2 regions of the Sorangium sp. So ce726 genome follow, and region 2 is predicted to be linked to the other one. Evidence: riboswitches for the same ligand, from Rfam matches in the RefSeq annotation. Region 2 holds a riboswitch; the other holds the start of a gene.
What was found. A riboswitch is a leader RNA that binds a small molecule or an ion and turns the genes downstream of it on or off. The one in region 2 is predicted to bind cobalamin.

Region 1 (7,410 bases), 4.5 Mb from region 2:
GTGACCTCGCCGCCGTGAGGCGCGCCGGGAGCCCTGGGACCAGCTGTTCGCACAGGCGGCGGGGCCCCGCCGGTCACGCCCTCTCCTTCACGAACTCCACAAGATCCGAGAGGCTCGCTCCCGTCGCGTCGGCGCTCACGCCCAGCTCCTCGGCCGGCAGGCCCAGGCGGTTGACCCAGAACGTGGGATAGCCGAACCACCGGGCCCCCGCGGCGTCCCAGCCCGCGAACGCGACGAACGCGATCTCCTCGCGCGTGAGGCCGAACGCGTCGAGCGCCATCTGGTACGCGCGAGGATCCGGCTTGTATGTCCTTGCCCGGTCCGTGCTGAGCACGTGCTCGAACTGGCCTGCCAGACCGGAGCCCTCGATGGCGGCCCCGAGCATCTTCGGCGTGAAGTTCGACAGGAACGAGAGCCGGATCCCCGCGCCCCTCAGCGCCCGGAGCGCCGGCATCACGTCGGGCCACGCCCGGAGATCGAGGTACGCGCCGAGGAGCCGCGCCCGCTTCTCCTCCCCGAGATCGAGCGCCAGCGCGCGCTCGGCGAACACCAGCGCATCCGCCGTCACCTGCCAGAAGTCGGCATACTCGTGGGACGCGACCCGGAGCCACGTGTACTCGAATTGCCGGGTGCGCCACGCCTCGCTCAGCAATGCCCCCTTGCCCGGACAGAGATCCTCCGCGAGCGCCGCGATCGGCCGCGGATCGAAGATCGGAAAGGCGTCGAAGGCGACCGCCCTGATCTTTGATCCTGCTGCTGGCCGCGGCGGCGCCGGCCCATGCTGCGCGGCACAGGAGGTGGTCCCGGCCGGGGCCGAGCCCAGGAAGCCCGCCGCGGCCGTACCGGTCACGCGGTGGAGAAACTCACGACGATTCGTCAACATGCCGGCCTCCATCAGATCATCTGACGTGAACCACGCGACCTGCGAGAGCGCGAGTGCGCGGGTGCGGGAACGCACGCGGGAGAGCATGCGCGGTCCACCGTTGCCCGGGGATCCACCATCGACGTAGACTCGCCATGCACCTTTGCATGGCGCGGAGCGCTCTCCGGCAGCAGCGCCCCGCGCCCCGGAGCCATGCTCGACTGGGACGATCTGCGCTACTTCCTCGCCGTCGCGCGGCACGGCAACCTCTCCGCCGCCGCGCGCGTCCTGAAGGTCACCCAGCCGACCGTGGGGCGGCGCGTCGCGGCGTTCGAGCGGCGCCTCGGGGCGAGGCTCTTCCAGCGCTCACCGTCGGGGTTCGCGCTGTCGGCCGCGGGCGAGAGCGTGCTCGGCCACGCCGAGCGCATGGAGCAGGACGCGCTCGCCGCCGAGCGCGCCGCCGCCGGACGCGACGCTGGCCTGAGAGGCCACCTCCGTATCACCGCGTCCGAGTGGCTCGCCACGCGCGTCCTCGGGCCGATGCTCGTCCCGTTCCTCGCGCGCCATCCCGCCATCTCCGTCGATCTCGTCGCGGACGCGCGGTGGCTGAGCCTGCCGCGGCGGGAAGCGGACATCGCCCTGCGCCCCGCCGCGTTCGAGCACCACGAGGTCTTCCAGCGCGAGGTCGCGCGGATCGGGTTCGGCCTCTATGCATCGGAGGCCTACCTCGCCGAGCACGGCCCGCCGGACTTCGACCGGCAGTGCGCGGGCCACTCCCTCGTCACCATGAACGACGATCCTCCGGCGATCGCCGACCTGTCATGGGTGCGCGCCGTCGCCGCGAAGGCCCGCGTCGCCGCACGCACCAACGGCCGTGAGCCCCAGGCGACGATGGGGGCCGCCGGCGTCGGGCTCGTCTGCCTGCCGCGCTACCTGGGCGACGCGACCGCCGGCCTCTGCCTGCTCTCGCCGCCCTCGCCGCCGCCAGGGCGCAAGCTGTGGCTCGGGGTGCACCGCGATACGCGCGGGGTGCCGCGCGTGAAGGCGCTCGTCACGTTCGTCGTCGACGCCCTCGGGCCGCTCCGGAGCGCCCTCGATCCCGGCGCGCGGCCGCGCGCGTCAGGCCACGAGCGCCCCCGCTACCGGCCCTGATCGCGCTGGCACGCCCTGAGCGCCTCGAACGGCGCATCGCACGTCGGGGGCAGGAAATCGGTCGTGCACTCCGAAACGCGCCCGCTCAGGCAATCGAAGAGCGACGCGATCGACGGCGCGAGGAACGCGCAGGGGATCTGGTCCGCGGAGGCGACGGTCTCGCCCGCGCAGTCGAAGAAAGGAGCGGTCAGCGCGTTGCAAGGGCGCTGCTCGGAGAGCAGGTCGGCGCATTGCTCGCGACACCGGAGCTCCGGACACGTGACGCCGTCGAAGAGCGAGCAGAAGAAATCGCACGAGGCCTTCTGCTCTTCGATCGAGGGCCCGCCGGAGCTCGCCGACTGCGAGCCCACGGCCGCGCCAGCGCCCCCGGCGCCATCGGAGCTCCCGGGGAGCCCGTCGACGACGACCGCCCCGCCGCAAGCGCCCGCCCCCGAGAGCGCGACGAGCGAAGCCAGGAAAGCGAAGAGCTGCGTCGTTCTCATCAGGGCATCCTATCGCGCGGCAGGCACGGCAGGGGCGCGCGTCGGACGTTCCGCGCGCCCCCGCCGCTCACTCCACCGCCTGCGATTGCTCGATCGCGTCCTCGCGGCGCTCCCGGCGGTTGCACGCGAGCACCTTCTTGCGGACGCGCACCGCGTCGGGCGTGACCTCGACGAGCTCGTCGCCGTCGATCCACTCCATCGCCGTCTCGATCGTGAGCAGCCGCGGGCTGGCCAGGAGGACGTTCTCGTCCTTGCCGTGGTTGCGCACGTTCGACAGCTTCTTCTCCTTGATCGCGTTGACGTCGGTGTCGTTCGGCCGGTTGTGCTCGCCGATGATCATCCCCTCGTAAACCTCGACGCCGGGGACGATGAAGAACATCCCGCGCGGCTGCAGGTGGTGCAGCGCGTACGGGGTCGCCACGCCGGCGCGATCGGCGACGATGGCGCCGGTCGGGCGGCGTATCATCGGGCCGCCCCAGGGCGCCCAGCCGTCGAACATCGTGTTGAGCAGGCCCGTCCCGCGCGTCGCCGTCAGGAAGTCGCCGCGGAAGCCGATGAGCCCGCGCGACGGGACCCGGAACTCGAGGCGGGCGCGGCCGAAGCCGGGGTTCGTCATCTTCACCATCCGGCCGCGCCGGGTGCTGAGGCGCTCGGTCACGATGCCGACGTAGGTGTCCGGCACGTCAATGACCACGAGCTCGAGCGGCTCCATCACCTCGCCGTCGATCTCGCGCGTCACCACCTCGGGGTTCGAGAGCTGCATCTCGTACCCCTCGCGCCGCATCGTCTCCACGAGGATCGCGAGCTGGAGCTCGCCGCGGCCGAGCACCACGAACGTGTCGGGCACCTCGGTCGGCTCCACCCGGATCGCGAGGTTCTTCATCGCCTCGCGCTCGAGCCGCTCCTTCAGGTGACGGCTCGTCAGGAACTTCGACTGCTTGCACTTGCCGGCGAAGGTCGACGTGTTGACGCCGATCTTCATCTTGATCGTCGGCTCCTCGACCACGATGCGCGGCAGGGCCTCGGGGTGCGCGGGATCCGTGATCGTGTCGCCGATCGTGACCGAGTCGAGCCCCGCGATGGCGACCACCTCGCCTGCGACGGCGCTCTCGACCGGGACCCGCTTCAGCCCCTCGTAGACGTAGAGCATCTTCACGTAGCCGCGGGACTGGCCGTCCTCGGTGAGGAGCGCGACGTCGGCGCCCGACCGGGCGGTGCCGCGGACCACGCGGCCGACCGCGAGCCGGCCCACGTAGTCGTCGTGGGTCGTGTTGCAGACGATGACCTGGAGCGGCGCGTCGGGGTCGCCGGAGGGGCCGGGGACCCGCTCGAGGATGGTCTCGAAGAGCGGCTCGAGGTCCTTCGCCTCGTGCTCGAGCTCTCGCTTCGCCTGGCCGAGCTTCGCCACGGCGTAGAGCGTCGAGAAGTCCATCTGCGCGTCGCTCGCCTCGAGGTCGCAGAAGAGGTCGAACGCCTCGGAGAGCACCTCGTGTGCGCGCGCGTCGCTCCGGTCGATCTTGTTGATGACCACGATGATCGGGAAGCCGCGCTGGAGGCACTTCGAGAGCACGAAGCGCGTCTGCGGCAGCGGGCCCTCGGCGGCGTCGACGAGGAGGAGCGCCCCGTCGGCCATCATGAGCGTGCGCTCGACCTCGCCGCCGAAGTCGGAGTGGCCGGGCGTGTCGACGATGTTGATCTTGACCCCGCGGTACCGGATGCTGGTGTTCTTCGCGAGGATGGTGATGCCGCGCTCCCGCTCGAGGTCGTTCGAGTCCATGACGCGCTCGGCCACGACCTCGTTCTCTCGGAAGGCGCCCGACTGGCGCAGCATGTGATCGACGAGGGTCGTCTTCCCGTGGTCGACGTGGGCGACGATGGCGATATTGCGGAGATCATTACGGGGCATATACGGCGGCGGCCGTGTAGCACGCGACCCACGGAGGAGCGAGCCCATCCTCGCTAGAGCCCGAACGTTCGGCCTGCACGGCAGCCGCCCGGCGAGGCGCTTGGGGCGCTTGGATGGAGAGCGCGAGGCGCGCGCGTGGCGCGGATGAGCCCGGGCGCGCCGAGCGGGCGAGGGGAGCGCTAGCGATTGACAGCCGAAGGCGCACGGCCATAGGGTGCGCGCCGTGCTGGTGCCCGGGCGCTCGCCTGGGCCGAAGAGGGAACCCGGTGAAATTCCGGGGCTGCCCCGCAGCGGTAAGCGAGAACGACCTCCACCCCATGCACTGGCCCGCCGAGGGCTGGGAAGCGGTGGACAGTAGGGAGCCGGCCAGGCCGGAGCGCTCGCGAGCCCGAAGACCTGCCAGCGCCCGGCGGCGGGAGACATCCGGCGCCGGTTCGACCTGGGAGCCTCGAGGGAGGCGGTGAGGTCCGAGCCGGTGCAGCTCTGCCTCTGCCACGTCCCGGATACCGAACCGCCCCCCGCGTCGCCTTCCGGTCGCCCGTGGGGGCGAGAGGTCGGTCCAGCGCACCGTGCGATGGCCAGCCATTTCGTCCTCGCGGAGCTCGACGCGAGCGGCCCGACGCCGCTCCGCGCGATTGCGGCGAAGGAGGACACGAATGCTGCGCGAGACGGTCACGACGAGCCACGGGCACCGCCATCCATTTCATCTGCTCGCCGCGTTATCCATGGTGCTGGCCGCCGCGCGGCCCGCGCGCGCCGAGGGCGACACCCCCGAGGCGCCCGCTGCCCCGCCGGAGGCCGCCGCTGCAGCGCCCACCGGTGAGGGCGCGCCCGCGGGCGACGCCGCGATCGAGGTCACGATCCAGGCGGAGAAGCCGGGCAGCGAGGCCGCGTCGCGCGTCTCCGTCGGACGCCGGGAGCTCGAGCTCAGGCCGAGGCTCCGGCCGGGCGACATCCTCGAGTCGGTCCCCGGGCTCTTCGCCGTGCAGCACGCGGGCGGCGGCAAGGCGAACCAGTACTTCCTCCGCGGGTTCGACGCGGACCATGGGACCGACGTCGCCTTCTTCGTCGACGGCGTGCCCGTCAACATGGTCAGCCACGGCCACGGGCACGGCTTCACCGATCTCTACTTCATGATCCCGGAGCTCGTGACAGGGCTCGACGGCTACAAGGGGCCTTATTACGCGAGCATCGGCGACTTCGGTACGGCGGGCGCCGTCAACCTGCGCTTCGCCGAGAAGCTCGAGGAGAGCTACGCGCAGGTCAGCCTGGGGCAGTACGGTATCCAGCGCGGCCTCGTCATCGCCTCGCCGGATCTCGGCGACGCGTGGCGCGCGGTGGCCGCGGCGGAGATCTACCGGAACGACGGGCCGTTCCTGAGCCCGGAGCGGCTCAAGCGCTTCAACGTGTACCTGCGGGCCACGCACGATCTCGGCAACACCGGGAAGGTCCAGATGACATGGATGTCGTACGGATCGACCTGGCACGGCTCCGGCCAGATCCCCGCGCGCGCCGTGTGCGGCGAGGGCGAGCAGGGCGGCCTGAACCCGCCGCCCTCGGCATTCGGACAGCCGTGCATCGACCATTTCGGCGCCGTGGATCCGACCGAGGGCGGGGCGACCGAGCGCCATATGGCGTCCGTCGCTTACTCGACCGCGTGGCGGGACGCCGATCTGAGCGCGCTGGCCTACCTCGTCCGTTACCGCTTCACGCTGTACTCGAACTTCACGTTCTTCAGCGAGGACCCCGTCCACGGCGATCAGATCGAGCAGAACGACGACCGCACCGTCGGGGGCGCCGATCTCCGGTTCCGCAGGCAATACGAGTTCGGCGGGGCGAGGTTCACGACCTCGCTCGGCGCGCAGATCCGCGCGGACGCGATCGACAAGTCCCTCCACCACGACGAGGCGCGCGAGCGGATCGAGGAGAAGAGCAGGACCCACGTCGACGAGAGCCAGATCGGCGTCTACGTCGAGCAGGACGCCCGGCTCCGGCGCTGGCTCCGCGTCGTGCTCGGGGCGCGCGGGCAGTGGATCGACGTCAACGTGGACGACCCAGGCGAGGACCTCGAGGCGGCAGGGAACAGGTCGAGCGGCGCCCGGGGACAGATGCAGCTGCTCCCGAAGCTCACGGCGATCGTGTCGCCCGCCGAGGGGGTCGATCTCTTCGCCCACTTCGGTCGGGGCTTCCACTCGAACGACGCGCAGGGCGCGGTGCTGGGCGAGGGGGCGGCGACGCTGATCACGCCCGCGATTGGCTACGAGGTCGGCGTGCGGGTCGCGCCCTTGCGCGGCCTGTCCCTGAGCGGGGCCGCTTTCCTGCTCGACCTGGACTCGGAGCTGGTCTGGAGCGGCGACGCGGGCGAGACCGAGGCGTCGGGGCAGACGCGGCGCTACGGGATCGAGATCGGCGGGCGCTACCGGCTCAGGAGCTGGCTCTTCGCGGACGTGGACGCGACCTTGACCCGCGCGCGCTTCCGCGAGAACGCCGGCAACGCGAGCGCGGTCGCCCTCGCGCCGACCCAGACGCTGACCGCGGGCGTCGGCGTCCGCCCGACGTTCGGCGCGTTCACGCCGTTCGCGGCGCTGCGGGTCAAGGCGATCGGCGCGCGGCCCGCGACCGAGGACGAGTCGCTCACCGCCGAGGGGTTCACGGTCGTCGACGCCAACGCCGGGCTGCGGTGGAAGAACGTCGAGGTGGCCGTGGACATCCAGAACCTCTTCGACACGACGTGGCGCGAGGTCCAGTTCGCGAGCGAGTCGCGGCTGCGGTACGAGCCGGCCGCGGTCACCGGGATCCACTACTCGCCGGGTTGGCCGTTCACGGCGATCGGGCGGGCGACGCTGTACTGGGAGTAGGCGCGGCGCCGGCTCATGTCCGGCGGAGGTCCTCGCGCAGGGCGTCGAGCGACGCCCGGAACGCGGCTTCGCTCACCGCGTCGCCCGACGCCGCGGTCAGGAGCTCTGCGAACATCTGCCAGGCTTCCCGGATGTCACATACCCTGTGCG
Region 2 (7,410 bases):
AGCAGGCCGCGCGCGCCGGCCAGGTCGCCCCGCAGCCGCGCCGTGTACGCCAGCGTGCGCAGGCCGGTCGCGATCGGGGCCGGATCGGCGAGCGCGCCGGCGATCTCGTTGTGCGCCTCGTAGCAGGCGCACGCGAACGCGAGATCCCCGAGTGCACCGGCGTAGAGCCCCGCGTCGTACGCGAGCGATGCCCTCGCGCGCGCGGGCAGCGAGGCCGGCATGCCGCGGGGGTCGTCGCCGCCGGCGAACGCGCGCAGGATGCGTGCGCCGCGGGACATGTCGCCGAGCTTGAGCCCGAGGTGCGCGAAGCCGCCGAGGGCGAGCGCGTAGATCTCGTACGCCTCGCCCGCCCGCCCGGCGCCGAGCAGCTCGGTGAGGATGGCCTCGTACGCGTCGACCGCCCCGCGTTCCCGCGGCGCCCGGCGCGGCGCCTCGTCGAGGCGCGGCTGCGCCGTCGCGCTCCCCGCGGCGTGGACGCGCTCCGGCGGCACGCCGAGCAGCGACTTGAAGTGCTGCCGCACGAAGGGGTGCGTCGAGTAGCAGCGCTCGCCCGGGCGCGCCGCGAACACGAGCCCCAGCCGCTCGATCCGGGCGAGCCCGCGCGCGAGCTCCGCGGCGCCCCACCCCGCCATGGCGCCGGCGATCTCGCCGCCGGCCCGGATCAGCTGAAGCAGCGCCGCCTCGCCCGCGCCGCCGGGGAATACCGAGAGGCGCGCGAGCAGGTCCCGCTCGCCCGGCGGCAGCGCGCGCGCGTAGGCCGACAGCACCGAGCTCAGGCGGCGGGCGAGGACGTCGTCCTGCTCGGCCTCGGCGAGGTGCGCCGCTTGCGCCGCGGAGAGCCGCCCCGCGTCGCCGCCGAGGAACGCGCCCACGTAGGAGCCGAGAACGGCGACCGAGAGCGCGTGGCCGCCCGTCGTCTCGAACAGCGCGCCGAGGGCGCTGTCGTCGCCGCGGATGCCCCAGCGGCGCAGGAGCGACGCCGAATCGCCCTCGCAGAGCGGCTCTGGCCGGATCGTCGCGAGCCCGCCCTCGGCCCAGGCGGACAGATCCGCGAGCTCGAAGCGCGACGTGACGAGCGCCCGCGCGCCGCCGAGCCCGGACGCGATCGCGCAGAGCAGCCGCCGGAGGAGCGCGTCGTGGAGCTCGCCGTGCGCGCGCCCTGCGCCCCCCTCGGCCTGCACGGTCTCGATCCCGTCGAGAACGAGCAGGTGCGGCGGCCCTTGCCCCAGCGCCTCTTTCAGCCGCGCGAGCTGCGCTCCGGGCGCTGCCGGCGGCCGCGGCGCCGCCAGGCCCGAGGCGCCCGCGCCCGGCGCGAAGTAGGCCACGGCCTGGTCGAGGAACGCCTCGGTCCTGGGGTCGTCGTAGAAGCTCCAGACGAGCACCCCGCCAGGCCGCGGGGCGTCGCCGAGCCCCTGGAGGAAGCGCTCGGCGATCGCGGTCTTGCCCGCCCCGCCGACGCCGAGGAGCGCGATCACCCGCGGGGACGGCGGCAATACGTCGGCCCATACGGCGAGCCGATCGAGGATCTCTGCGCGCCCGACGAAGTGCCGCGCTCGCTGGAGCGTGTGCGCGTGCAGCGGGCGCCACGCCGGGGCGGCTCCCTGCGACGGCGCGGGCGCGCCGGCCGGCGCCTTCTCCCCTGCCTCCTCGTCGAGCGCCCTCCCCACCCCGGCGGGCGCCTCCCCCGCCCCCGCAAGCGCCTTCCCCACCCCGTCGGGCGCCTCCGCGGCCTGGCTCGCTGCACCCGCGTCCTCTGCGGCGGGATCCGCCGCCGGCGCGGCCTCGGCCTCGGCCTCGACGACAAGCAGCTCCGCCTCGGCGAGGCCGAGCTCGGCGCCGAGCCGCTCGATGATCCGCCGCCGGGACGGGCTCCGGACCGAGAAGCCGAGCCGCGGATCGTTGACGGCGCCCGACTCGTAGCGGCGGTAGGTCCGCACGTCGACGCCGATCGACGCGGCGACCTGCTCCTGCGTCAGGTCGAGATCGAGCCGCGCCCGCTGGAGGAGCGTGTGGTTGAAGCGGACCGCGGGCTCCGCGCTGCGGCCCGCCCTGGAGACCCGTGCCATCGGTGCGAGCGCTCGATCATCGGCGATGCGGCGCTCTCCTGTCCACCGCGCTGCCCGGTCCTGCCCGGTCCTGCCCGGGTCCGCCCTTCCGGATCCGGTCCGCCCGGACCCACGCTTCACGCATGAGCACCCTGCACGCCGAACGAACCGCCCAGTGCACCGACTACACCGACGATCTCCGCATCTTCACGGTGACGAACGTCCTGTCGCCCGACGAGTGCGAGGGCTTCATCGCGCTCGCCGAGGCGCGAGGCTTCGAGCAGGCGCCGATCGGGGGCGGCGAGGTGATCAACCTCGAGGTGCGCAACAACGGCCGCGTCATGCTCGACGATCCGGAGCTCGCTGCGAGCCTCTGGGAGCGGCTCGCGCCGTGGATGCCGCCGAGCTTCGGCCTCCACCGCGCCGTCGGGCTGAACGAGCGTTTCCGCTACTATCGTTACACCGAGGGCGAATATTTCAACTGGCACGGCGATGGATCGTTCGTGCGATCCGACGGCGAGCGGAGCCTCTTCACCGCGATGATCTACCTGAACGACGACTTCGAGGGCGGCACGACCGATTTCTGGGGCGGTCGGAGCATCGCCCCGCGGCGCGGAATGGCGCTCCTGTTCGAGCATCGCCGGCTCCACCGCGGCGCGGCCGTGACACGGGGGAGCAAGTACGTCCTCCGCAGCGATGTGATGTACCGGCGCGGGTGATCCAGCGCCGCGCGTGCGCCGGCGCTCGGCGCCTCACCCGGGCGCCGCGGCGGCGCCGACGCCGAGCGCCTCGGCGAGGCGCGGCAGCACCTCGCCGGCCCGGGCCTCGATCTTCAGCGCGCCGAGCTCCTCGCCGCGCGCGGAGCCGAGGTTGATCATGGCGATCGGGATGCCTCGCTGCGCTGCGCGCAGCACGAAGCGGTAGCCCGAGAAGACCGCCAGCGAGGAGCCGACGACGAGGAGCGCGTCCGCCGCGTCCACGAGCGCGAACGCCGCGTCGACGATCGGCCTGGCCACGTTCTCGCCGAAGAAGACGACGCGCGGCTTGAGCGGCCCCTCGCAGCGGAGGCACGGCGGCGCCCGGAAGCCCGCCACGTGCTCGGCGGGCAGGTCGGCGTCGCCGTCGGGGGCGAGGTCGGCCGCGAGGCGCAGCCAGCCGGGGTTCTGCGTGAGGAGCCGCTCCTGGAGGGCGGCGCGCCGCTCCATCGCGCCGCACGCGAGGCACGCGACCTCGGAGAGCGTGCCGTGCAGCTCGATGACGCGGCGGCTGCCCGCGGCCTGGTGGAGGCCGTCGACGTTCTGCGTGATGAGGCCCTGGAGCTGCCCCGCCTGCTCGAGCCGCGCGAGGGCGCGGTGGGCGGGGTTGGGCTCGGCCCTGGAGAACCGCTCCCAGCCGATCACGGCGCGCGCCCAGTAGCGCTGCCGGATCTCGGCCGAGCGGGAGAACTCCCGCCCCTGGATCGGGTTCCGCGCGCGGCGCCGCGTCTCGGGCCCTCGATAATCCGGGATGCCGGACTCGGTGCTGCACCCCGCGCCCGTCAGCGCCACGATCCGCTTGCCGCGCAGGAGCGCGACGAGGTCGTCGAGCGGATCGGCCGGACGCGCTTCGCTGGGCAGCATACGACCGCGTTGTGGCCCGTCGCCGCGCGCACCGCCAGCGTCGACCGCGCCACCATGCGACCGAGCATGCAACCCAGCATGCAACCGGGCAAAGGAGCTCCCCCACAACATCTCGCTTGACCGGCTCACTGCACCACCATATGTAGTGGCCATGTTGGTGCCTCGGGCTTCGGCCCGGGGCTCAAAAGGGAACCCGGTGTGAATCCGGGGCTGCCCCGCAGCGGTAAGCGAGAACGATCTCCACAACGCGCACTGGCCCTCGGGCTGGGAAGCGGTGGACCGTAGGAACCCGGCGAGAGCCGGAGCGCTCGTGAGCCCGAAGACCTGCCAACATCCTGCGCAGGGGAGACATCCAGCGCCGGTTTGACCTGGAAGCCTCGAGGGAGGCGGGTAGGTCCGAGCTGGCGCAGACTCTCGCGCTTGTCCCGGTTCCGACCCCCTCCCGCGTTGTCTTCCTTTCGCCCGCGGGGGCGAGCGGTCGGTCCGAGGGCTCCTCCAAAGAGCCTGGCGCACCCGTGCGCATCGGCTGGCTTCTTCGCTCTCGCGGCATCGACGCGAGCGGTCCGGGACCGCTCGGAACGAGCACGACGAGGAGGATGCCATGCTGAACGAACCGTTGGTGAAGAGCAACGGCGCGGCGCCGTTGCGCGCGCTCCACGCACCCCACGCGCCCGCCATGACGAGCGCCGGCGCGGAGGAGACGCTCCCGCACACGACGATGCGGGTGAAGAAGAGGAACGGGTCGAGCGAGCCTGTGGACGTCAACAAGATCGTCCGGGCGGTGAGCCGCTCTTGCGCAGCCCTGTCCGACGTCGACGCGCTCCGCGTCGCGACCAAGACCATCAGCGGCCTCTACGACGGCGCGACGACGCGCGAGCTCGATCAGCTCTCCATCCAGACGGCTGCGTCGCTCATCGCCGATGAGCCCCAGTATGCGAAGCTCGCAGCGCGCCTGCTCGCGACCTATATCGACAAGGAAGTCCGCAATCAGGAGATCCACGCCTTCTCGCAGTGCATCGCCGTGGGGCGGCGGCTGGGCCTCATCAACGATCGACTGCACGGCTTCGTGGCGCAGAACGCCCGCAAGCTGAACGACGCCATCGAGCCGGGGCGGGACCATGAGCTCGAGTACTTCGGCCTGCGGACGCTCTACGACCGCTACCTGCTCAAGCACCCCGAGACGCGCCTCGTCATCGAGACGCCGCAGCAGTTCTTCCTGCGCATCGCGTGCGCGCTGTCCGAGACGGCGGCGCAGGCCATCGAGCTCTACCGGCTCTTCTCGTCGCTCGATTACCTGCCGAGCTCACCGACGATGTTCAACTCCGGGACGAGCCACGAGCAGCTCTCGAGCTGCTTTCTGCTCGACTCGCCGGAGGATCACCTCGAGACGATCTACCAGCGCTACACCGACGTCGCGATGCTCTCGAAGTTCTCGGGCGGCATCGGGCTCGCCTACCACCGGGTGCGGTCGCGCGGCTCGCTCATCGAGAGCACCAACGGGCACTCCAGCGGGATCGTGCCGTGGCTCAAGACGCTCGACGCGTCCGTCGCGGCCGTGAACCAGGGCGGAAAGCGCAAGGGCGCCTGCTGCGTCTACCTCGAGCCGTGGCACGCCGACGTCGAGGAGTTCCTCTCGCTGCGCGACAACACGGGCGACGAGGCCGCGCGCACGCACAACCTGAACCTCGCGAGCTGGGTCCCGGACCTCTTCATGAAGCGGGTCGAGGCCGACGGCGAATGGAGCCTGTTCGACCCGAAGGACGTGCGCGATCTGCCCGATCTCTACGGTGAGGAGTTCGAGCGTCGCTACGTCGAGGCCGAGCGGGCGGGCCTCGCCAGGAAGACGATGAAGGCCCGCGAGCTCTACGCGCGGATGATGCGCACGCTCGCGCAGACCGGCAACGGCTGGATGACGTTCAAGGACAAGTCGAACCGCGCCTGCAACCAGACGGCGCTGCCGGGCCGGATCGTCCACCTCTCGAACCTCTGCACCGAGATCCTGGAGGTGACCTCGAACGAGGAGTCGGCCGTCTGCAACCTGGGCTCGATCAACCTCGCTCGCCACACGGCCACACTGGCGGACGGCGCGATCGCGTTCGACTTCGAGAAGCTCGCGCGCACGGTGCGGACCGCGGTCCGCCAGCTCGACCGCGTCATCGACCTCAACTACTACCCCATCCCCTCGACGAGGCGATCGAACCTCCGCTGGCGGCCTGTCGGGCTCGGGCTCATGGGCCTGCAGGACGTCTTCTTCCAGATGCGCCTGCCCTTCGACGCGCCGGCTGCGCGGGAGCTCTCCAGGCGGATCTCGGAGGAGGTGTATTACCACGCGCTCTCGACGTCCGCGGACCTCGCGGCGGAGAAGGGGCGACACCCGGCGTTCGACGAGACGCGCGCCGCGCGCGGAGAGCTCCAGTTCGACGCGTGGGGCGCCGTCCCGGAGGACACGGCGCGCTGGGAGGCGCTCCGCGCGCGCGTCCAGGCCGAGGGGCTCAGGAACTCGCTGCTCGTCGCCATCGCGCCGACGGCCACCATCGCGTCGATCGCGGGCTGCTACGAGTGCATCGAGCCGCAGGTGTCCAACCTCTTCAAGCGCGAGACGCTCTCGGGGGACTTCCTGCAGATGAACCGCTACCTGGTCGCGGAGCTCAAGCGGCTCGGCGCCTGGAACGACGCGGCGCGCGCCCGGCTCAAGCTCGCGGAGGGCTCGGTCCAGGGCATGGACGAGCTGCCGGAGGAGCTCCGCGCCGTGTACCGGACGGCGTGGGAGATCCCGATGCGCTCGCTGATCGACATGGCCGCGGATCGAGGCGCCTTCATCGATCAGAGCCAGTCGCTGAACCTCTTCATCGAGAACCCCACCATCGGCCAGCTCTCGAGCATGTACTTCCACGCATGGAAGAAGGGGCTCAAGACGACCTATTACCTGCGATCGCGCCCCGCGACGCGCATCGCCAAGGCGACCGTGGAGGCGCCCGACCGCACGACCGAGGGCGGCCCCGCGCCGCGCCGCGAGGGCGGCTTGGGGCAGGCGCCGCCGGAGAAGGCGGCCGCGGACGTGGCGTGTGCGCTCGAGAACCCCGCAGCGTGCGAGGCCTGCCAGTGAGCCGCGTCAGCCGCCCCGCGCGCCTCCTGGATCCGGGCCAGTGCCTCACGCTGCGCCCGATGGCCTATCCGGCCTTCTTCGAGATGTACCGCGCCGCCATCAAGAACACGTGGACCGTGGAGGAGGTCGATTTCTCCACGGACGTGGCCGACCTGCGGAGGATGACCGACGCGGAGCGGCACCTCGTGCAGCGCCTCGTCGCGTTCTTCGCCACGGGAGACTCCATCGTGGCGAACAACCTCGTCCTCAACCTGTACAGGCACATCAACGCCCCGGAGGCGCGGATGTACCTGTCACGGCAGCTCTACGAAGAGGCGCTTCACGTCCAGTTCTATCTGACGCTCCTCGACACGTACATCCCCGATCCCGAGGACCGTCACCGCGCCTTCGCGGCCGTCGAGAACATCCCCTCGATCCGCCAGAAGGCCGATTTCTGCATGCGGTGGCTCGATTCCGTCGAGTCGCTCGGCCGGCTGGACTCGCGCGCCGAGCGGCGGCGGTTCCTCCTGAACCTCATCTGCTTCGCCGCGTGCGTCGAGGGGCTCTTCTTCTTCGGCGCGTTCGCGTACGTGTATTTCCTGCGCTCGCGCGGCCTGCTCCACGGGCTCGCCGCGGGGACGAGCTGGGTCTTCCGCGACGA

Region 1: it holds a riboswitch for cobalamin, as region 2 does, so the genes downstream of both, WME79_RS04820 (TonB-dependent receptor) here and WME79_RS21840 (ribonucleoside-diphosphate reductase subunit alpha) in region 2, are expected to answer to the same signal.

What each region holds. Positions count from the first base shown of each region.
Region 1 is NZ_CP150349.1:1,294,809-1,302,218, forward strand. It holds gene WME79_RS04795 (DUF1990 family protein) at 1-18, shown strand, start outside; gene WME79_RS04800 (haloacid dehalogenase type II) at 74-883, opposite strand; gene WME79_RS04805 (LysR family transcriptional regulator) at 1,076-2,014, shown strand; gene WME79_RS04810 (hypothetical protein) at 2,002-2,496, opposite strand; gene typA (translational GTPase TypA) at 2,564-4,450, opposite strand; cobalamin riboswitch at 4,613-4,820, shown strand; gene WME79_RS04820 (TonB-dependent receptor) at 5,059-7,260, shown strand; gene WME79_RS04825 (hypothetical protein) at 7,274-7,410, opposite strand, start outside.
Region 2 is NZ_CP150349.1:5,839,707-5,847,116, forward strand. It holds gene WME79_RS21825 (helix-turn-helix domain-containing protein) at 1-2,066, opposite strand, end outside; gene WME79_RS21830 (prolyl hydroxylase family protein) at 2,189-2,764, shown strand; gene WME79_RS21835 (NAD-dependent protein deacetylase) at 2,798-3,664, opposite strand; cobalamin riboswitch at 3,803-4,010, shown strand; gene WME79_RS21840 (ribonucleoside-diphosphate reductase subunit alpha) at 4,341-6,770, shown strand; gene WME79_RS21845 (ribonucleotide-diphosphate reductase subunit beta) at 6,830-7,410, shown strand, end outside.